DNA from 4 places in the Paenibacillus sp. 01T442 genome. Region 3 is predicted to be linked to each of the others. Evidence: riboswitches for the same ligand, from Rfam matches in the RefSeq annotation. Region 3 holds a riboswitch; each other region holds the start of a gene.
The links. Region 3 has a riboswitch for cyclic di-AMP ahead of AC1DLM_RS20625 (hypothetical protein). Riboswitches for the same ligand answer to the same signal wherever they lie in the genome.
Positions count from the first base shown of each region.

Region 1 (5,857 bases), on a different contig from region 3:
TGAAATTTATATTAATCATAATAACCACTCCCTTCTATTTAGCCGCCTAACAACTACGAACTTTTTATTATAGGCTATTCACTTGAATCATAAATGTGTTCTATTCCAAAAAGTTCTATATGGTCAAGGGTGGAATATTGCATGGACTGTTGTATCATTTATGCAACCATACATATTCCGTTATGACTCTCTTCCCATTAATAGCTCGTCAATTTTCTTCATACGACTCTGTTCTCTACTTCTCATCGTCCTTTCCTCCTGCCTTAGGGAAACGATTAAGGAAACACACATCCCGATAATGATGATCGCAAATGGAAGAGCTGCTACAATGGATGCTGTCTGTAAACCACTTAAGCCACCGCTAATTAGAAGAACTATAGCAATAGATGACTGAAGAACTCCCCACACAATTTTCACTTTATTCGACGGGTTTGGATTACCTTTGGTTGAGAGCATGCCCAAAACAAAAGTGGCTGAGTCAGCAGATGTAACAAAAAACGTAATAATCAATAAGGTGGCAATAAAAGCAATAATCCCCCCCATAGGCAGCTGCTCTAGTGTTAAAAATAAAGCAGATGTAACATCCTTTTCAGCCGCGGCCGCAATCGGATAATGATCAAACAACTCTAAGTGCAACCCTGTTCCTCCGAATACAGAAAACCAAACGAAGCTAAATAAACTTGGGATCAAGAGAACACCTAATACAAACTCCTTGATTGTTCTGCCTTTGGAAACACGTGCAATAAAAGTACCGACAAAAGGACCCCAAGCTATCCACCATGCCCAATAAAATAACGTCCAGACACCAACCCAGGTTCCCTGTGTAAACGGAGTCATTCGTAGGCTCATGTACACAATATTTTGCAAATATCCCCCTAAAGTAGAAGTAAATAAATCCAGAATGAAGGAGGTAGGGCCAACTACAAATACGAAAGTCATTAGCAAGACGGCTATAATTAAATTGGTATTGCTCAATATTCGGATCCCTTTGTCCAAGCCTGTCGTGGCCGAGAGCAAGAATAAAACCGTAACCACTGCAATAATGACCACTTGAACAAATGGACTTATTGAAATACCGAACATATGATTTAATCCGCCATTAATCTGAAGTGCACCTAAACCAAGCGAGGTGGCAACACCAAATACAGTAGCAATGATGGCAAGTGTATCTATCACACCTCCAACCCATCCCTCTGATATCTTGCCAAGAATGGGTGAAAAGACGGCGCTAATTAGCCCCCTCTTACCTTTCCGGAATTGAAAGTAAGCTAAGGCTAGCGAAATGATGGTGTAGATTGCCCATGGATGAACTCCCCAATGGAAAAAGGAATAACGCATGGCTAGTCGTGCAGCTTCTATGGATGCTACAGAAGCTCCTTCAGGAGGGGATAAAAAATGGGATAATGGCTCAGACACCCCCCAAAAAACAAGCCCAATCCCCATTCCAGCACTAAACAACATAGCGAACCAAGATGCTGTTGAATATTCAGGCTCATCTTCATCTTTTCCCAGTTTAATCCTTCCGTACTTACTAAACGCAAGATAGAAAGCAAAGAGTAAGATACCAAACGTTGAAATTAAGAAAAACCATCCAAAATTATTAATCGAAAAGTCGAAGAGTGAAGTCGCGGAATCAGCCAGCTTATTAGGGGCAAGAGCTCCCCATAAAACAAAAGCCAAAATAATAACAATTGAAATATACAAAACCATTTTTATAACCATCCCTATATACTATTTTATATTAATCATTACCTAATTAGGAAATATAATGCATTAAAATGCCATTTCATCTGATCCGAAACAAAATATAGCCCATCAAACCACAGCTTTAAACACATAGTTGTGGTTTGATGAGCTCTTACTTTTTACTCTCTTCTATTTAAACTCTACAAGTTTCCATAAACAACTTAGGAAATGTATCGACCTACCTTTAAGGCAAAAGAGATGATACCTCATTGTTCGTGTTTATGTACGTAAATTGGTTAGCACCCAGGCCTCTATATGCACTCCTTGACTTATCCCCTTTTGTTACAACGTGTATCGACTCAGAGCCCCACTCTTTACAAATTTGAATATACCTGCTGCATAGATTAAAACTAATTTCAAATAAATAAACTTTACTTATTTGGATATCAGGGAGCACCCAAGTCGCGGCATCTTCGGTGTCAACCATAATAATCGAATCCACACCCATAGCTTCCAGCTTTTTCTTTCCATACTTATTGTTCGTGAGTGCATAATATTGAATGCCTTTTGAACGTAATAGATGAATGAAATCTTTTCCCGCTCGGTTCGGAGCATTGACCAGTACATACTCAGATGAATTGGATTCTTCCTTGTTTTTCATTTTACTTTTCCCCCTTTGAGAGGCAACGAAAATTAGCCTTTAAGCCACACTCCTCCTCGTTACCTCTACACAATTACGCTTACGAAGTTAGCTGTCGGATTCGGACCTGAGAATAGCCCTACTCAATACATCTGAGATTCACCCCAACTGTGCATGCTGCCATACACCTGCTTACTTGGTTCCCCCGCTCTTGCCTCGTGCAAGACTCAGCGCTTACCCATGCCTGCTTATTTCCGAATCATTTTCAACCAGAAGCCACCATGCAAGCTCTTTGGTTCAAGCGTAATAATAAACGCTTTCGAATCCACGTTGCGAATGCAGGCGTATAAAAACTTTTCATTTTTTCTTCGTGCCAATACTTCCAAAACCAATCGTTCTCTTCTATCATGCTAATCGCAGCGGCTGTATATTTCTCCCCTTTTAAAGTCAGGATCATACGGAGTGTGAAACAAGAAACATACACGATTTGAATGCCTAGAATGCTGCTTAATATTGCTAACACACCGCTTCACCTCTTTGATTACCGATGAGGACCTCACTAGGAAGATCCTTAAACATCATGTCATGATAAGCGTTCAGCGATAAAATCTGGTCTAGGTCCCTTACCTGAGTAAGGAGCATTGAGTTTATTCAGCATACTATTATATACAATGAAAACATTGCTGCGCGGATCTGGGGTAATATTACTATTTGAACCGTGCATTAAATTACAATCGAATAGGAGGATGGAGCCAGCTTTACCCGTAGGTGCAACAATACCGCCTTGTTTGGCAAGCTGTTTTAGACTCTCTTGGTCAGGAACCCCATATTCTTGACGGCGAAGCGAGGATTTATAATTCTCATCCGGCGTTTCCCCGACACAGGAAACAAACGTACGATGTGAGCCAGGTATAACCATAAGGGGACCGTTATTGGCATGATTATCTTCTAACGCAATTGAACAGCTAAGCGCTCGCATTCTCGGCATCCCATCTTCCACATGCCAAGTTTCAAAATCCGAATGCCAATAAAACTCTTTACCTGTAAATCCTTGTTTAAAATTAATTCTGGATTGATGGATATAGGTTTGGCTACCCAGAATTTGATTAACGATATCTTGTATACGTGGATCCGAAGCCATTTGTTTGAACACTTCGTCATCCCGATGCACAGCGAATATAGATCTAATTTCATCATTCCCTGGTTCTCTGATCACTTCAGGCTTCTGCACTTCTTTGCTTTGCTCCCAAAGTCTTGCTAGCTCTTGCTTCCAGAATTGAACCTGTTCCTCGGTAAAAAAGGATTCCAAAAACAAATAACCATTTTCCTCGTAAAATGTAAGCTGGTCCTTACTAATTTCTGTCTGATTAATTGTAGGGTTATAAACCACCAGATCCTGCCGCTCCAGTAGCTTTGGCTCCTGATAGATTCTTGATGGATAGCTGTCTTGCATGCTCGATCGATTCACCGTAATTTGCCCCTTGGATGTTAACATGGATTGCCACTCTCCTTATTAGATTGGGTCTAACGGGTATGTCCCTTCAGCATCATGAACTTCTCGGCCTGTTGTAGGCGGATTAAACACACAAATCATACGCATATCCGTTCTACCGCGCAGCAGATGTTTCTCATGACCGTTTAAGACATAGAGGGTTCCTGCGGAAATGGGATAAATCTCTTTGCTTTCGAGGACTTCAATCTCACCGTCTCCTTGAATACAGTACACGGCTTCAACATGATGTTTGTACCATATCTCTGTTTCAGTACCGGCTTTAATCGTCGTATCGTGCAAAGAGAAGCCTACCTGGTCACTTTTCACAAGCAATCGTGTACTATACCAAGTTTCTGTATCTACATGGAATTCAGTGCCGACTCTTTCGGCTAATTGTCTTACAATCATGTCCTGCTCCTCCTATGCCTGTTTACTTGTCAACTTTAATTCTGCAGCAATTTCTTCCATACTTTCTCGTAAAATGTCCAATCCTTGGACTAAGCCTGCTTCATCAATGATTAACGGCGGCATAATTTTGGCAACCTCACTGTCGGTTCCAGAGGTTTCCATGATCAGTCCCTTCGAGAAGGCACGTTCGGATATTCTCTCTGCTACGCCACTAATTTCGAAGACAATACCTTGCATAAGTCCTCTTCCTCTGACCTTCCCTTTTAATTGTGGGTAAGAGGCTACCATTTCTTGCAGACGGATATTCAGCAGCTTGCCTTTCTCCATAATACTCGTCGAGAATTGCTCATTCTCCCAATACCGAAGCGCTTCCGAGGCTGTAATGAAGGCCAAATTGTTGCCTCGGAAAGTACCGTTATGTTCACCAGGTTCCCAAATATCCAGTTCAGGTCGAATCAGTGTCAACGCCATTGGCAAACCATAACCACCGATGGACTTGGACAGACAGATAATATCCGGTTTAATTCCTGCCTCTTCGAAGCTGAAGAAAGTTCCCGTTCTTCCACAACCCATCTGTACATCATCGACGATGAGTAGAATACCTTGCTCTTTACATAACGTATCAAGACTGCGCAACCATGAAATGCTCGCCTCGTTGATTCCGCCTTCACCTTGAATCGTTTCCACGATGATCGCAGCCGGCAGCGAGACGCCGCTTCCCGTATCTTGAATATAATTTTTCATGTATTCAATTGTGTCGACGCCCTCACCCATATACCCGTCATATGGCATAGATACCGTATGATGTAAGGGAACACCTGCACCTCTTCGCTTGAATTTATTGCCTGTTACGGATAAAGCACCGAGCGTCATCCCATGGAAGGCATTCGTAAAACCAATAACCGTTGATCTTCCCGTCACCTTACGGGCAAGTTTTAATGCGCTTTCTACAGAATTAGCACCTGTTGGACCAGGAAACTGAATTTTATAGGAAAGCTGCCTAGGCTCCAAAATAATTCTTTGAAATCGTTCAAGGAACTGTTCCTTCGCTTCTGTTGCCATGTCTAGACTATGCGTAACGCCATCAGCTTGAATATATTGAATCAGCTTTTCCTTTAAATCAGCATTGTTATGTCCGTAATTCAATGCGCCAGCACCCGCAAAGAAGTCAATATATTCTTCACCTGTACGATCCCATAGCTTATACCCTTTCGCTTTTGTAAAAATAGTAGGAAAAGAACGGCAATAGCTGCGAACCTCAGACTCCAGCATGTCAAAAATATGTAGGGATGGTTTACTCGGATCTAATACTTTCATGAGTGAGTTCCTCCTAATTGTTGATTAATAGGTCCAATTTGTATCAATCGTTCATCCTCGTGTACATCTCCTGGGAACAAGTAGGAAGAGAATCCTTCACTTTCTAATAGTGGTGCTTCCATTTCTTCCGCCAATTTACGGAATAACCGGTTTGATGCTGCGTTGCTTGGTGAGATGGTTGTTTCTACATACCGTACCTCGGTACATGAAGCTCCGGATATTAACTCACGTAGAAGAGAATACGCAATTCCCTTTCCTTGATGCTCCGATGAAACAGCTATTTGCCATACAAATAGTACTTCAGGATTGGATGG
Region 1 covers NZ_JBFTPF010000013.1:94,019-99,875, reverse strand. The annotation lists gene AC1DLM_RS13485 (glycine betaine uptake BCCT transporter) at 181-1,710, opposite strand; gene AC1DLM_RS13480 (hypothetical protein) at 1,931-2,347, opposite strand; cyclic di-AMP (ydaO/yuaA leader) riboswitch at 2,409-2,569, opposite strand; partial or broken gene AC1DLM_RS13475 (DUF2179 domain-containing protein) at 2,575-2,849, opposite strand; gene thpD (ectoine hydroxylase) at 2,910-3,821, opposite strand; gene AC1DLM_RS13465 (ectoine synthase) at 3,840-4,226, opposite strand; gene ectB (diaminobutyrate--2-oxoglutarate transaminase) at 4,239-5,543, opposite strand; gene ectA (diaminobutyrate acetyltransferase) at 5,540-5,857, opposite strand, start outside.
Region 1: another riboswitch for cyclic di-AMP. It lies ahead of AC1DLM_RS13480 (hypothetical protein); the one in region 3 lies ahead of AC1DLM_RS20625 (hypothetical protein).

Region 2 (5,857 bases), on a different contig from region 3:
TTATTTGAGCACAATCAAGCTGCGTCAAGCCAAGCTCCTGCTAATGGACCCTACTCATTCAATCGAGCATATCGCCGAACAATTGGGATACAAGGATTTGTCGCAATTCAGCAAACAATTCAAACGATGGACGAATTTATCTCCCACGGCCTACAGACATCTTTCTTGGTGAGAATACGTTATTGTTGGGAAGTGAATTTTCAGCTATTTTAAATTGAGTTTCACACTTATTTTCTTTGCTTCTTCTGTCACTAGTTGAATCGAGTAGCTTCCACTCACTCCATTAAACTCGATGAGTCCACTACTGGATGGAGAGATTACTTTCTCCCATTGAACGAGATTCTTATTCACTACTTGCAGGGTTACATTCCCGGATTCGACCGTTGATTCATAAGGAATACTGACTTTTCCAGCGGTTTTAATCGTATACTCATGAACCTTATACGTACCTTTCAAAGTCCCGATCGTAAGATTAACGTTACCATTCACATTTGATTTACTAGTAAAAGTCGACACATTATGGCTAACTACCATATCTCCACCGAAAGCCATAATAAGCTTAACCGCAATCACAGCGATGATGAAGAAAGCAAAACTAATAATGATCCATTTTATTTTTTTGTTGCTCACTTTGTTGACCCCTTTAGCTTTTAAAATACTTTTGGATATTTTTTTTATTTTCAAGAATGTGCTGATTTTAGTATTGCTAGTAATAGTATCTGCTACCTCATCTACTTTGCTTTGTTTCGATTTGTAACTTGTAAAAATATCAATACCCATATCAAATGTCTTACGCATCACTTCATCTTGAGAAACTTCTTTTCTACTTTTCATTTCAACAATAATTGCATCAAAATCCAACTCCGTTGGGTTAGCTGCCACAGTAGAGCAATAGGTATCAAAGCTAAAAGAGGCTGCGATAATTACATCAACCAAGTATAGGTCACCTGTTTGATTAAGTAAGTTTTCAACTATTAGATAATAATGGCGATAAATTCCCCATGATTCTTTTGCATACTGAGATTCAGCTATGATTAAATCTCTTAAAAGTTCACCAGGTATATGATTGAAATCAATTGACTCTATGTATTTAAGTAGCTCTCTTCTAAAATGAATATTCTCATCAACTAATTCATTAGCATGCTTACCATTCCACTTGAAATAAATGAGCTCATTTCGATTTGAGTTATATGTTTCTATAAATTCATTCGGATTCATGATTTCGATCCTTTGCTTAGATTTATGGGAAATCTTCCTTCATTTAATCGATACATTACTGTCCATTTTTGTTTGTAACGGAACCAGGAGACGTTATTTACAGCAAAACCAGCTAGAATGGTATCGAAAGGGAACGTCAGTACGCTATTTACTCGAAAACTGCTAAAAATCCACGAAAATGGACAAATAGCGCATTCACGTTCCGTTAGCTKCCAATACTAGCATTTTACATAGAAATAGCGTACCTACGTTCCCTTACTACTCAAATTAGGCATCCCCATGTTTGTTCGATCGCAACTTTTATTTATCGTTAAGACTAAGTCGTCTATCGGTCCGATGATTTTCTGCACCTCCGGCAGTTGATAAAACGTACTCGTTTTGTCAATATCGTTCATCTCATCGTTAGCAGAATACATAAAAATAGCCTTCCCTGCTCCGAGAGCTAGTCCTAACTCAACATGGCTTCCCTTACCCGCTGGCAACATGATGATGAAGAGATCTGCACGCAATACGGCTTCTTTCTCTTTCGCACCAATCGCCGCGAGCTCTTGAAGTGAATCGATACCTGTATGCATCGTCCAATCGTATGTTTGAAGATATCCCATAGACTTCAACTGCTTCGCAACATATCGGACATTGTCGATGTTTTTGAAACTGGATGCAAGATAGAATTTCAATTGGATCCCCTCTCTTCTCTTCTCCCTACTTACTTTTGCTCAGCTAAAATTTTCAACTGCTCATTCCGATAGTTCAAAAATCGTGTCATATATCTCCTCAACACAACCCTCTCAACGATCCATCCGACCCAGCCCAGCGGGGCCTCAAAAGTTAATGTATCTTTCATCAAAGTTTTATTACCTAAATCGATAAATTCGTGCTCATGCCTCATACTTTTAAACGTACCCTGCAACATCTCATCAACAAAGCGGTAAGGCCGAGCATAATTCGATATGAGTGACTTGTGTTTTTGCCTAATGAAGAAATGTCTCGCCTCAAAAGTAACTGTATCCCCTCCACTAATCATGCCTGTTGTCGTTCCAGCTATCGCTCGTTCCTTGGTATGTGGCCAAACAGTCCGCGTATGTATATCAATATTCGTTGCCATGTCAAAGCAAACATCAATAGATGCTTTTATTTCGATTTCTGTGAAAATCTTAATCACGGGATGCACCTCAATATTCTTTCTGTATCAATTTAGATTTTCAGCTACATAATACGATCCTTGCCGATCCATATGATATATAATACCATCACATACAATTAGTAGGTTGGATTTATTGGATTTTATCCATTGTTGCGGAACGTAGTTCCCCTTCGCAGTACAGGTGACCCACACTGAAGCGTTAATACAAAAAACAGCCTCCCAAGGGAGACTGCCACAATCCACGATTATCACGTAACTTAACTTAATTACTTATAAATTCCTGTACCCACTCACCGTTGTAATAACCCACGCCAATTTGGGTATAGTTCGGACTCAAAATATTCGCTCTATGACCTGAACTATTCATCCATGCTGTCATGACAGCATCAGGCGTTTGTTGACCTTTGGCGATGTTTTCACCCGCGTAGGAATAAGAGATGCCATAGGAGCTCATCATATCAAAAGGTGACCCGTAAGTTGGCGATGTATGATCGAAATAGCCGTTATTGTACATGTCTTTCGCTTTATCCAGTGCCATCGCGGTAAGTGCGCTATTGCTGGTCAAAGGCTTCAATCCAGCCTTCGTTCTCTCCTGGTTGACTAAGGTAACCACTTGGCTAGCGAAAGTGGATTGCGTAGGTGCTGGCGTAACCTGTGGTTTAGTCGCAACAGTTGTACCCGTGCTTCCTGGGATGTTGAGCTTCATGCCCGACCAAATCACGTTCGGGTTGGATACTTGCGGATTCGCCTTGATCAGCGAAGTAAGGCTGACGCCATATTTTTTCGAGATTAACCACATGGTATCGTTGCCTGCTACCGTGTGCGTTCCCGTAGCAGCAAATGCTGAGTTCGCCCCCATCAAGACGGTCAAACCTAGTGCTCCTGTAACTACAAGCTTCTTGTAACGTTTCACTATAAACCTCTCCTTTTCGCGGCCTGCGAGGTTAGCTGTCGGATTCGGATCAAAGAGTAATCACCCGGCCGCGCATAACGCGACTTCACCCCAAAGATTGGTTCCCCCGTGCTTCAAAAAAGCTTCGGCCTTCTAAGTTTTGATCCAGCATGGATCTCAACGATTGTAACATGGGAATTCAGTGAGATCATGACTCAAAATTTACCATCAACAACACGATCTGGATATATCCTCCTTTATTCATACAACTTTTCTCACCATCCCGCGTCTAATCAGTAGCAATACTAACTTAGAAAAGGGTGATGGTTTTGAAGAAATTTGCTATAAAATGCTCGATTGTCATTCTCGGATTGATGAGCGGATTGTTACCGTTACTTCCCATGCAAGCTTCAGCAAGCGTATCTGTGAAGGCATCTCTGCCCTATTTTCCAATTCAAATCAATGGTCAAGACATGGATATTACCCATAGCCAATACCCGTTTCTGGTGTATAAAGACATCACTTACCTACCCATGACATGGAACAATTTCCAAACGCTCGGCATTGAATACAACTGGAGTGAATCCGATGGATTGCAGATTTGGTCAAATCGGAATTTCCCTCCACCCATTCATCAAAACCCGCTTGAACAGGATCTGACAACCAAAAGTAATGCAAGCAGTTACTCTGTCCAAATTTCCGATGTGCCAATTACGATGAATCAAGTAGAAATCAATAATCAAACAGAGCCCTACCCTTTTCTAACGTATCAAGATGTGATTTATATGCCTTTGACTTGGCGATTCGTCCATGATCTTCTTCAGATTGACATCCAATGGGGTGATGATGCAGGACTTTCGCTAGTCGGTGGGCAAAATGCTATCTATTCCATCATCGGTGACGATGATAGTTCACTATATTTCTACTCCCTGCTTTCCGCGGACCCTGCAAAATCCATGCTTAAGATGGATAAAAACAACTATCAAATCGAATGGAAAAACAATGAAGAACAAGATCAATTCTTCAAAGGACTTTCTAGTTCTCCCCATCCATTAGCTGGTAAACCAATAKAGTTAGTGCGTAAAGATCGCGATTTGTACTACGGTAATGTAAAAGTATACACACTTACAGACTCCGATGTATGGGAATCGGCAGCCTGGGGAGCACCTGTCCATACGTACGCGGCATTTCCTGCTGGCGATCAACGGGTAATCATATCCGTTAATCTGACCTTGCCGATTGCCGCTATTGGTCCAAATTATGGCACGACCTATACATTTCTTATTCAAAATGGGAACGTGACCCGACTCGAAGATTTCAATCAAAAGCTAGACCGCGTCATCCCGAATCCAGATGGTACCGTGTGGATTGCTTCTGCTAAATTACCTAGTCGAAGTGGCTATATTTCGGGTAGTGCCCGCGTTGGCTTGCTAGACCAAGTAGGAACGCTTCACATGGTAAATGAAAAGCTTCATGAATTGGATGTCAATGCATTAGGTATAACTAATCTTTCATTGACCAATCCTGCATCTACCGATGGAAGCCTCTATATCGTATTGAATGGCATCTCGAATAAGGATTATGCTGTGCAAGATACAGCTGGACTGTACAAACTGAATACGAAATTAGAAACAAAACGGTTATCCGACTATGTCTTTGGCGACTATTATTTGGATAAGAACAGAAACATTTTCATTAAACATCGCAACAATACGATAGAGAATCTGACTACGGGTGAGATGGGAACATGGTTTGATTATGAATTAGCTAAAATGAAATGAAAATACGCGTGTTAGTAAAAAGCAAGAGGCTAGTGGATATATCCATTAGCCTCTTGCTTTTTCGTGCAATCCAGCAAAAATAAGCTTGAAAGCTCAAGCTTGTCATATGTTCTATTTTTAAAATTTGCCTACGGATAGCGCTTGGTATTCCCACAACACATGCTGTACCTCTTTAAATCGTTCCTCATGGCATTGGATAATGACAGCAAGCTCGGGTAATCGCTCTTTTTTGCGAATAACATGTTTAAGTAGCTTCGTTTGTATGATGCGTGTGAGGCAATACCCCACAATAAATCCGCAAATAGCGCAAATAACTCCCCAAATAATTGGCCCCCAATACAATATGAAGCCGAAACTAATCCCAATGACAGTGAATGCCGTGGATGTTGCCATACCAACCTCGAAGGCCAGCGCTTTCTTGTTCGGATTTGAATTGTAATTATGATCGGGTATGTCCATATAGTTTTCCATCATGATAACCATGATTTCATTACGAGCTAGACCCATCTGTTCAAGTACGGCTAGTGCTTCCTCCACTTCTATCGAGTGCTCAAAAGTACTAATGATCAGCATGCGGGTCATTCTCCTTCTCAAACAGACGTAATGGAAAATGTGGATACTTTTCTGCTAAGTATTGCTTCTGCTCTAGACGAAAAAGTCGATTATGATCTTGCGCTGTCATAAATGCGTCATACACAGAGCCTCCAATGACTGACGGCATGAATAATAGCCAATGTGGATTTAGTAGTGCAGTCGATTTGGATAACTTACCAAGTATCAGATAAAGAGTAGCTTCGTGTGATCGCGACATGGTCAAATAAA
Region 2 covers NZ_JBFTPF010000051.1:29,157-35,013, forward strand. The annotation lists gene AC1DLM_RS26320 (helix-turn-helix transcriptional regulator) at 1-172, shown strand, start outside; gene AC1DLM_RS26325 (hypothetical protein) at 205-1,218, opposite strand; gene AC1DLM_RS26330 (group-specific protein) at 1,464-1,895, opposite strand; gene AC1DLM_RS26335 (SRPBCC family protein) at 1,925-2,380, opposite strand; gene AC1DLM_RS26340 (CAP domain-containing protein) at 2,625-3,275, opposite strand; cyclic di-AMP (ydaO/yuaA leader) riboswitch at 3,281-3,415, opposite strand; gene AC1DLM_RS26345 (hypothetical protein) at 3,584-5,035, shown strand; gene AC1DLM_RS26350 (hypothetical protein) at 5,153-5,608, opposite strand; gene AC1DLM_RS26355 (hypothetical protein) at 5,595-5,857, opposite strand, start outside.
Region 2: another riboswitch for cyclic di-AMP. It lies ahead of AC1DLM_RS26340 (CAP domain-containing protein); the one in region 3 lies ahead of AC1DLM_RS20625 (hypothetical protein).

Region 3 (5,857 bases):
CCTCCATTTTGGCATATCCCGTGTATTTGTTTGTGGTCGCGTTGTTTATCCTGATTGGTATTGGCTTGTTTAAGATCCTTACAGGTCAAATTTCTCCCGATTTACATACGCCCTTGGGGACTCCGGTTGCGGGCATTTCCTTATTCATACTGTTAAGAGCCTTCTCCTCAGGCAGCTCGGCATTAACGGGGGTCGAGGCGATATCCAATGCGATTCCCAATTTTAAGACACCTGCCCCGAACAATGCTTCCAAAACATTAATGGCCATGGGCATGCTATTAGCGATTTTGTTCGCAGGCATCATCTATTTGGCCTACTACTACGGCATTGCACCGCGAGAGAAGGAAACTGTCGTTTCTCAGATTGCGACGGTGACATTTGGCCGAGGTCTGATGTATTATATCGTCCAAGGCACAACCGCGATGATTCTTGTGCTCGCCGCGAATACGGGCTATTCCGCATTTCCTTTGCTCGCGGTGAATTTGGCCAAAGATAAATTTATCGCCAAAATGTTCACGATGCGCGGCGACAGATTGGGCTATTCGAACGGGATTATCTTCCTAGCTGTGACCTCTATGCTATTAATTATCGTGTTCAAGGGGCAGACCGAACAGTTAATCCCGCTCTATGCTGTCGGGGTGTTCATCCCATTTACGCTCGCACAGACAGGTATGCTGGTGAAATGGTTTCGGGAGAAACCGAGAGGTTGGCTGCTCAAATTAACGGTTAATTTGGTTGGGGCCTTCATGAGTTTCATCGTCATGATGATCTTCTTTATCACCAAGTTTGGACAAGTGTGGAGTGTGCTTATTTTCCTGCCGCTTATCGTGTTCATTTTTCATCAAATCAAAAAGCATTACGATGCGATCGCTGAACAATTGCGACTTTCTTCTTGTGAACCTGCCCTCCCGATTGAAGGGAATGTCATGATTGTACCTGTAGCCGGCTTCACACATGTGGTGGAGAATTCGTTGAACTACGCCAAGTCGTTATCACCCGATCAAATTATTGCGGTGTATGTAGCTTTTGAACGGGACGATGAGAAAAAGTTCGAGGAGAAATGGCAGAAGTGGCAACCCGATGTGCGCTTAGTCACGCTGCATTCCCATTATCGAAGTATTGTCCACCCGTTGACCAAATTCATCGATACAGTGGAACATAAAGCCTCGGAATCGAATTTCCGGGTAACCGTGATCATCCCGCAGTTTATTCCCAAGAAGAATTGGCATAACATTTTGCACAATCAATCCAGCTTGCTGATAAGGGCGTTCCTGCTGTATAAGCGGAACTTGGTTGTAACGACCGTGCCGTATCATTTGAAAAAGTAGCGCGGGCGCTGGGTAGGAGGGCGCCCCGGAAGGCGTGTAAGTCGATTATTTCGACTTACACGGCTGAAATGCGCCTCGGGCAGTGGTGTAAGTCGATTATTTCAACTTACACTGCCTAGATTTCCACCCTCGGCACCACTAGTCCGAAAATATCGGACTAATCTCTCTACCGCTGGCAAAAAATCTACATTAGTCCGAAATCGCCGAAGTAAATCGCCCCAAACACCCCTCACACAGGGAAACAGGCGAATTAGTTCGGCAGAATCGGACTATTTACCATTTTTCAGCAGGAATACTCGGTTTAATTCGGTAGAATCGGACTAATACTGAAGATGAATAGAACAAAAGGGCAGTACTTACTTCACAGTAGTGCTGCCCTTTTTCATCAATGTTTCCATCTGATGTTCTTCACTCACCCGATTCATGAACACATGAAGCTCTCCCTCTGTTTCACATACAGCAGCATGTTCCAACCAAACAAAGAATTTCTTCTTAAGTATGGCTGAAGCATGCAAGGGGTATGTGTCCCGTGACTTGATAATATACAATCCTGAGGAAACTTCTTTCCACGGTGAATTAAAAATCGTACGGATCGATAATCGAGTCCGCGTCTCCCAATCCTGTTTTTTTTGCTTGTTTCTTATCGACTCATACATTCTCATAACAATCGGATAATCGGATGTTGGGGTCCATTTTGAAAAACCGGTTTGGATAGCGTTGTGAGTAATCTCGGACTCTTCTTTAGTAAACCAGTACCCAACAATAATAGGAAAGCGATTCTCTGCTTCTAGCCATAAGACACCGAACCATTCGTAATCTAAATCAACCGGATTCAACAAATGAGGTAGTATCCCTAAATAATATCGGGGGGAGGAAGTCATGGCAGTTCTCCTTTTTGACGTAATCTCAGAAGTCAGTAGTGAATGAATATATGATATAATTGTATGTTTGAGCCATATAAAAAGGGGGTAAAGAATGAATTGCAAACGTATAAAAATACAATAAAAATGAAATTCCTTTTCGTTTTCTCATCGTCATTGAGCTAATGGACCCTTCCTGAAAAGTGGCAAAAAAGGGAGTAAGCTGAAGCATTTCTATTGAAAATGCATGCAATTTATCATTAGTTGCGCTTTCATAAACGCCAGATGCCACAGATTGCGAAATAAGAATCTCCAGCGCATTTTACAAGCGGGAGCAAACGGCGTAACATTCGGTTCAACAACAGATCATGTTAAGCAAAACGCTGAGTTCCTGTAAGGGAAACGGGGGAACCAATAGAAGCCGATTGATACAGCATCGGTTTCTCGGGGTGAATCTAATGCAAGCGCAGCTTGCTAAGGTAGGGCACTTCCAAGCCCGAATCCGACAGCTAACCTCGTAAGCGCATTGGGAGAGAACCGCCTTCTTTTCGTGTCTTCCACAGTTCGTGTCTTCACGCTGTTCCGAAGCTCGAGAGTAGAGATTCTCTGCTCTTTGGCTTCTTTTTGTTGTTCACAAATGGAGGAGAGTGAATCTATTATGTATCCTGAACCCCTGACTCTAGTAAGAGAATCAGATGTATGTACGAAGGAATGCAAGATTACCCGCATTGAATGTTTTCAATTCGATTGTGAGCTATCAGATAAGCTGCTACCTGGGCATGGCACGGATTGTCATTGCGGTTTACTGACGATTTCAACGAATCTCGGAACATGTGGATTAGGGCAATTCGTGATTCCATGCGGCAACCTGAAAGGGGATTTTGTTCAATGGGCGTCAGTTTTCCAGAAACTCAAAGGTCTAACCCTTAAGGATGGTTTGCAGTACGTTCATCAGAAACAAGAGGCATGGGGAGAAATACGATCTCATTTAATGGCATCTGCACTAACGAATTTATCTGAAAAGCTAGAGAATTTATCAACTGCAAGTGAGCAAGAACTAATTTTTTTATCTAATCGCACTTATTTATTTGAGCATTCTGGGGCGTATATCTCTTTCTAAGAGTGACGTTTGATAGTAATGAAAGAGCACTTCTTCCACTCGGGATTCGAGTGGGAGAGGTGCTCTTTGTCTTAATTAGGATTGGCCGGTATCTGGATCGAGCAATCGAAAATAAGCAAATTTTTATGTTTTTTTTATACGAACACAACAGTTTCTTTACCCCCTTTTTATACGGAACGGCGTTACAATGATTCAGGCAAGGAGGACGGTGTGCATGCAAAGTGATTTTTTGTTGATAGCTGCGCCAACCAAGGCGGGCGAGGCCTTTATGAAACAAACAAAACTGGTTGGCCTTCCTTTTGTTGCATTGACGAACAACAAGATGGAGAGAGTCAAGTTAGAGAGTCAAGGAGTGAAGCAAATTATCCAAGTGGATACGATGGATCCAGGCGCGTCCATCATTCCTGACTATCCGATAGGGCATATCGTTCTGTTCGAGGAAAGCTTACCTCTAAGTTGCAGGTATATCCAGATATGCCGTAGTGGGACCTCCAAATCCATGTATGTCATCACGCAGAGCGTAAATCCACGATTGATTTATAAAGGTCTTGGTGCTGATTATGTCATTTATTCTAAAAATGGTGACGTCAAGTTTTTACTATCATCTCTAAAAGCAAATAAAATATAGGCTCTGTTTGATTTGAAGGAGGTGTGTCCGTGTACAACGATGTAACGATGATTTTATTATTTGCGATAACCTTTCTAGGGTTTTGGGGATTTGCTAAATATTGTGAAAAGGCTTGAGCTTAAACTTTCGAAGTCGTATTTCAAGAAAATAGGAGGCAATCATATGATTGTTATTGGACTCATTGGGTGTGCCATTATGGGTTATCTCGGTTTTGTTCTAGTAAAGCCAGAGAAATTTTAATTGTAGAATATGAACTTATGTAAGCAGGGGGAGAACCTACTATGGGTATGGGATTGTTACAAGTAGTCGTCACACTAGGGATTATCATGCTTTTGGTAAAGCCAGTGGGCAGTTACTTGGTCAAAGTGTTCGGCTATGAAAAGAGTGGCCTTGATCGTGTTTTTGGTCCGTTCGAGCGTGTATCTTATCGGATTATGGGCGTTAAAGAAGACGAAGCCATGGGTTGGAAAAAGTATGTAGGAGCTGTTCTGTTAGTTAACTTTGTCATGATGCTACTTATGTATGCTGTATTTCGGCTTCAGAAATACTTACCGCTTAACCCTGATGATATAGGTAATATGCCTCCGGCACTTGCTTTCAATACAGCCGTTTCATTCATTACGAATACGAACTGGCAAGCTTACAGCGGTGAGAATACACTTTCGTATTTGTCACAAATGGTGGGTATTACATTCCCAATGTTCACATCCGCGGCAACAGGATTTGCTATTGCCGTTGCATTTACACGCGGCTTAGTTGGCCGTCAAGATAATCTTGGGAATTTCTATGTCGATATAACAAGAGCGATCACACGTGTATTTCTACCACTAAGTTTTATTGTTGCTTTGGTTTTAGTGTTTCAAGGTGTTCCACAAACCCTACTAGGTGCCGTACAAGCTACAACCATTGAAGGTGCTGGGCAAACCATTACCCGTGGTTTAGTTGCTTCTCTGGAATCGATTAAACACATCGGTACCAACGGTGGTGGGTGGTTCGGTACGAACGCCGCGCATCCATTTGAAAATCCAACGCCTGTCTCGAATTTAATCCACATTATTTGTATGATGCTCCTGCCTACATCGCTGGTGTATGCATTCGGACTCATGATCAAGAACAAAAAGCAAGGTTGGACGATCTTTGCTGCTATGGGGATCATCTTCATCGTGATGTTATCCACGGTTTTTTACGCCGAATATAAAGGAATTACGGCAATTGATGCGATGGGTGTCCATAGCAATATGGAAGGCAAGGAAGTCCGATTCGGACCGTCCGAATCAGCTTTATTTACAGCAGTGACCACGGCAGCAACAACAGGCAGTGTCAATAATATGCATGAGTCACTTACACCACTTGGAAGCATTGTACCTTTTGCAGAAATGATGTTGAACAATGTGTTCGGAGGTAAAGGTGTAGGCTTATTAAATGGTTTACTTTACTTGATTTTATCCGTGTTTATCTGCGGGTTAATGGTAGGGCGTACGCCAGAGTTTCTAGGTAAAAAGATTGAAGGCAAGGAGATTAAGCTAGCGGCCATCGCGATTCTTATCCATCCGCTTATCATTCTCGCACCGACAGCTTGGGCGCTGATTCGTCCTGAATCTATTCATTCCATTGCCAATCAGGGCACGCATGGTCTCTCTGAAGTGCTGTATGCCTTCACGTCAGGTGCAGCTAATAATGGATCTGCCTTTGGTGGTTTGACGGCTAATACAAACTTCTACAACTTGGGTATTGGTATGGTCATGTTGTTTGGCCGTTACATTTCAATCATAGCGATGCTAGCCATTGCGGGTTCGCTTGCAACGAAGCGAGTTGTTCCTGTTACGACGGGGACACTGCGGACGAATACGCCTTTATTTATGGGAATTATGATTATGATTATTCTAGTTATTGGTGCTCTAACGTTCTTCCCGGCGCTGGC
Region 3 covers NZ_JBFTPF010000029.1:64,019-69,875, forward strand. The annotation lists gene AC1DLM_RS20615 (APC family permease) at 1-1,328, shown strand, start outside; gene AC1DLM_RS20620 (hypothetical protein) at 1,685-2,209, opposite strand; cyclic di-AMP (ydaO/yuaA leader) riboswitch at 2,560-2,728, shown strand; gene AC1DLM_RS20625 (hypothetical protein) at 2,847-3,308, shown strand; gene AC1DLM_RS20630 (hypothetical protein) at 3,523-3,936, shown strand; gene kdpA (potassium-transporting ATPase subunit KdpA) at 4,224-5,857, shown strand, end outside.

Region 4 (5,857 bases), on a different contig from region 3:
TGGAATCAGAAGTAATCAGTGTATAGGAGGAGGGACAAACCATGAGGTTTTACGGCACAAGCGCAGCCGAAGGCATACCGAACCCATTCTGTTTCTGCTCTGTTTGCAGTCATGCACGCAAGGTAGGAGGAACAGAGATTCGCCGACGTTCGATGTTCCGAATCAATGAGGGGATATGTATTGATTTGGGCGCGGATTCTTTTCAACAAGCAATCGAATATGGCGACTTTACCAAGCTTCAGCATGTCTTAGTGAGTCATACCCATGAAGACCATTTCAATTATATGATGATGAATGTTCGAAATATGTCGATAGAACGATTGAAGGAGCCGCTGCATTTCTACTTTACAGATCAAGCCTACGAAATCGTGGAATTCTATCGTCAAAGCCGACCAATCATGAAAGGCATGACTTCTGATTTGGAAGCGCGCGGCGTAGTGGCTTTCCATAAGCTTGAGTTTAACCAACCCGTTACCATTTGCGGTATGAAAGTAACGCCGCATCGCGGGAATCACATCGGCAATATGGGGGAAAGCTGTGCGAACTATCTGATTCAGAATGAGGATGGTCAGAAGCTTTACTACGGCGTGGATACAGGCTGGTACTTGCCGGAAACGTTCAAGCTGCTTGAAAATGTTTCCCTTGATGTGTTGATTAGTGAATGCACTTTTGGGCTAACTAGTGGTAGGGGCCTCCATCCAAACGGCCATTTGGACGCCTTTAGCTGTATGGAATTATTTCGCAAACTGTTAGAGCAAGGGACTTTACATGCTAACTCTCGCATTTATCTTACCCATATTAACCACTTTACCTCTACACATGCAGATCTAGTAGGCTGGATTCAGGAACAGCAATTCCCATGTCCGATTACGGTCGCATGGGATGGCATGGTCATATGATTAAAAACGCGCACCGATAACGTATCGGTGCGCGTTTATGCTTTTATTCAGTTGCGGTTGCAGCCACAACTGGGCTTCCTACCGAATCCGTTGTGACGAGTCCCGTAAGCCTCTTTTTTGCATAGCTTCTGTATAGAATCGAGCTTCCTATCGTTATAAGCGCAACCACCGCCATCCCCCAGATGAGGTTGTCAAAAGCACGTTCAAGCGGCAGGGCTTTCTGCCAGACCAGTGCGCTCCCCGAGAGCGCAACGGCGAACGCGCCACTAAAAAATTGCAGCAATTGGAACAAGCCCATGCCCGAGCCGATGCGATCTGTGGTCAATTGCCGGGAGAGCTCATTGGATACAGCGCTGGAAAGTGTCGTAAAGCTGATGCTGACTAGGATGTAGAGTGCAGCAATCCAGTAAGAGGAATAGCTTGCAGTCAGGGCAAGCCCTACGGTTGAAACTAGCATCAACCATGGTACGTAGCGGAGTAACGCCGTATTCCCATAGCGGTCAATGATGCGACCCACACGGTTGGAGACGAGCATAGCCAACAAAGCGCCAGGGAAGAGCAATAGTCCCGAAGTAAGCGGAGCTAAACCGAAAACCCGCGCAAGCATCTGTGGCGCAAGGAACAAGAAGCCAAAGCTGATCATATAGGAAAACACGCCGATTGCGCTGAGCGCCATATAGGGTCTGTCGCCGAATAGGGCAGGCTGCACGAACGGTTGTGAGGCTCGGCGAATGCGCAGAGTGAATAGGGCAATCGCAATGACGCCTGCTAGGAGTGCGATCAGACTCTTAGACGTAAGGAAGAGCAGCAACCCCGTCGTCCCAATCCCGAGGAGCAGAGCACCGATGAAATCGAACGAGCCGCTTTCTGGTTTTTCTTTTGGCAGCAGGATGAGAAAGATAGGAATAAGCAGCAGCGTGACCGCTGTAATGACGAACAGGAAATGCCAGCCCAAATACTGAACGATGGATCCCCCTGCGACGGGGCCTAGTCCCAAGCCAAGTGAAGCTGCGGAAAGGATGAGCGACATGGCTCTGCCTCTACGAGACAACGGAATGTAGCGGGTTACGAGTACGATACCAAGCGAAGGGATCGCACCTGCGCCGGATGCTTGAATCAACCGCGTAAACAGCAACAGTCCGAAGCTGTCCGTGAACAACCCTAGAATGGAGGCGCCGCCTAGCGAGAGCAGGGCAATGACGTAAAGCCTGCGAATAGGCACGAAGTCGGACAAGCGGCTGTAGGTGATCGATGCGATGGCGAAAATGATTGAATACCCCGTAACAATCCACGATGCCGTTGAAGGACTGAGCTCGAATTGTACGGAAATTTTGGGCAGAGCCAGATTGAACATCATCGTGTTCATGATGACAAGTACAATCGTAAAACAGAGCAACCATGAGACAGGCGTTTCTCGTAAGCGGCCAGGCATCTCAGGTTGAGCATGTGTTGTTCCTTGAGCTGAAGAGGTTGCGTTGTCTGACATGGTACACCTTCCGATCTAAACTATAATATATTTTGTGACAGTTTATCATGGCGGGTAGGGTGTGTCAATGAATTGGCCTGTATTAAATCAGTAAAGGGTTGAATATTTATACATATAATTGTATTATCATTCATAAAACACATGGAGGAATACGATGGGACACGTGATAAGAAAAGTGGAAATTGAAGATTTGGAGGTATTAACAGAGTTGATGTATGTCTATATTGTAGGCTTTTATAAGAAGCCACAGCCGTTAAGAACTGATATTCATCGACTGATTAGTAACTTGCTTCAGGAACAAGGCGGTATACAGTTTGTTGTCGACCAAGAGGGAGAGCTCGTAGGCTTTGCGACCCTGTATTTTTCTTGGAGTACGATGAAGGCAAATCCCATTACGATCATGAATGACCTCTTCCTTCTCGAGTCTTACCGGGGGACCGCAGCAGAAGAAGACTTGTTCCAGAAGTGCCAAATCTACTCCAAGGAAAACGGCTATGCCTTCATGTCATGGATCACCGCGCCTGACAATCATCGTGCACAACAGTTTTTTGACAAAATGGGCGGAACTCGCGTGGATTGGGTGAATTACACGATTATTTAAAGGAAGCGGTTCATCCAACAGAATGTTCGCACGAACCAGTAACTTTGACGGACTGAAACCTTGTTAATAAGTTAAAATACCCTGATTACCTACGAGAATGGAAGATAATCAACGAATCAGGTAATTGTAAGCGAATTATCGGGTGAAACGTGAGGTCGGAGAGTGCTTTTTACGTTTTTTCCCTCCTTTACTATGTTGGTAGAAGAGAGTAGTATTCAACACGTACATGAACAGTTGAATATTTCGCTTAATTTTCTTTTAAGAAAAGCGGGGGAACCACGAGTAACATGGGGTGAATAACGGTACGGATTCAGTACCTTTTAGGGCAGATTTCTCGCGGCCCGAACCCGGCAGCTAACCTCGTAAGCGAACGTGAGAAAGGAGAACGTGTGTTCAAAACACAAGGTCGATCCTTGTGTTTTTTTGCGTCCATTTTTCAAAAATATAGTATTGATATGGCTTTAATTGGAGGAACAACGGCGAAATGACAAGTGATTCATTGAAAAAAATTGTGTTCGGTAAGCCGCTAAAGTCGAGTGAGATTGAGTCGGAGAAAATGCCTGTCTGGAAAGCCCTCCCTATCTTGTCGTCAGATGCCTTATCATCCGTATCGTATGGGACGGAGCAAATTCTGTTAGAGCTCGCGACAGTGGGGGTTGCAGCTTTTGCCTTCTCATTGCCGATTGCGGTTTCGATTATTGCTTTGATTCTACTGCTCGTGTTGAGCTATAGACAAGTGATCGAAGCGTACCCGATGGGCGGCGGCGCCTATATGGTGACGAAAGAAAATTTAGGCATGGTGTGGGGACGTCTTACCGGTGTCTCTCTGCTAATCGACTATACCTTAACCGTAGCCGTTTCGATATCGGCTGGTGTCCAGGCGATTACCTCGGCATTTCCATCGGCTGTACCGTACATTGTTCCGCTGACCATCTTACTGGTTTGGATTATGGTCTGGCTGAACTTGCGAGGTACTTCCGAATCAGGAACGGTATTCGCGATTCCAACGTACTTTTTTATTCTTTGTATCCTTTTGTTAGTGGGTAAAGGTATTTTCGATTTACTGACAGGATCTATGAATACACATGCGATCGAATTCGCACCAAGCGCAGCAACGAACTCATTAACCTTGTTCGTACTTCTCAAAGCGTTCTCGTCCGGTTGTTCAGCTGTAACGGGGATCGAAGCGATCTCCGATGCCGTGCCGCATTTTAGAACGCCATCTGTCAAAAATGCCAAACGAACACTCCTCTCACTAGGCGGTCTGTTGGCCATCGTGTTCGGTGGTGTAACGCTGATTGCCTTAGGGTATGGGGTGGCACCGGATCATAACGGTCATACATCGGTTCTTTCGATGGTAACGGAGCAAGCCTTTGGCCGAGGTGTGATGTACTACGCGACGCAAATCGCGACAATGCTAATCTTGGTGCTCGCTGCGAATACAAGCTTCAATGGCTTCCCGATCTTGGCGTCCATCATGGCCCAAGACAAAAACTTCCCGCGCATGTTCTCCTTCCGTGGGGATCGGCTTTCGTATCACTATGGCATTATTACGCTAGGCGTATTAGCCAGCCTGTTATTGATTGGCTTTAAAGGTAAAACCGATGCACTTATTCCGCTTTATGCGATTGGCGTATTTTTATCTTTTACACTTGCTCAGACGGGGTTGGTTCGTAAATGGCTCAAAGAGCGGGTATCTGGCTGGATCGGGAAGTTGATCATTAACGGCCTGGGTGGTATTGTCTCCCTTGCGGTTCTTATCATTTTCTCCGTTACCAAATTTAGCGAGGGTGCTTGGATTGTCATTATCATTACACCGATCCTCCTCTGGCTCATTACGAAAATTAGTCACCATTACGACGACGTAGCCAAACAGCTGCGGATTGATATCACACAAGACCGTGTGTGTACCAAAGAGCCGGTCATTATCGTACCTGTGGCTGGGATTCACAAAGCGGTAGAGCAGACCCTGAACTATGCCAAATCGCTCTCGCCTAACGTCATCGCGTTCTATGTCTCCTTCTCGGATGAGGACGAAGAATCGATGCAGGAGAAGTGGCAGATCTGGGATCCAGGTGTTCGACTCGTAGTGTTCAAATCACGCTACAGAACGATTCTGAAGCCGCTGGCTGAATTCATTGATCGCATCGACACGCATATGTCGGAGAAGCAGTCGATCATGGTTATTCTCCCGCAATTCATGCCGAAGAAATGGTGGCACCGTCTGCTCCATAATCAATCTGCGGCGCGGATTCGTTCGAAGCTTCAAGCCGATAAGGATATCGTTGTTGCAACAGTGCCGTATCATTTACATCAATAGAAGTGTACAATAATAGGGAGAACTTGTAGACGAGGTGACCTTATTATGGTGAAAAAGAAAGCAAAGATTACGCCAGCTGCGGCTAGCGTGCAAGATAAACCTGCAACGCTGAAGGATCTGCTGCGTCCGGAAATACTGGAAGGGCTCAAAGCCCAGGCTGACGCGATGAAAGCGGAAGAGCAAGCGAAGAAGGATGCAGAAAGAGCCAGGGTAGAGGCTGCTCGCAAGGCGGAAGAGAAACGTCTTGAGAACGATTTTGCCTATCAGCTGGAGAAAAGTAAATTAGACTGGCGGAAACATAAATGAGGGGGCGCACGATGTGCCTCCTTTTCTTTATAAGTGCGATGGTAGCGTTTGCAGGATGTGAGGTGGAGCAGCGTGCTGCAGAAGTGGAAACGGTGATTGATTCTACATCTACATCTATAGGAACACCAACATCAACACCAACACCAACACCAACACCAACACCAACATCAACACCAACATCAACATCAACACCAACATCAACATCAACACCAACACCAACACCAACACCAACGCTTGCACCAACA
Region 4 covers NZ_JBFTPF010000004.1:149,038-154,894, forward strand. The annotation lists gene AC1DLM_RS06175 (type 2 periplasmic-binding domain-containing protein) at 1-15, shown strand, start outside; gene AC1DLM_RS06180 (MBL fold metallo-hydrolase) at 42-899, shown strand; gene AC1DLM_RS06185 (MFS transporter) at 943-2,385, opposite strand; gene AC1DLM_RS06190 (N-acetyltransferase family protein) at 2,540-2,986, shown strand; cyclic di-AMP (ydaO/yuaA leader) riboswitch at 3,221-3,370, shown strand; gene AC1DLM_RS06195 (APC family permease) at 3,471-5,306, shown strand; gene AC1DLM_RS06200 (YqkE family protein) at 5,352-5,612, shown strand; gene AC1DLM_RS06205 (polysaccharide deacetylase family protein) at 5,624-5,857, shown strand, end outside.
Region 4: another riboswitch for cyclic di-AMP. It lies ahead of AC1DLM_RS06195 (APC family permease); the one in region 3 lies ahead of AC1DLM_RS20625 (hypothetical protein).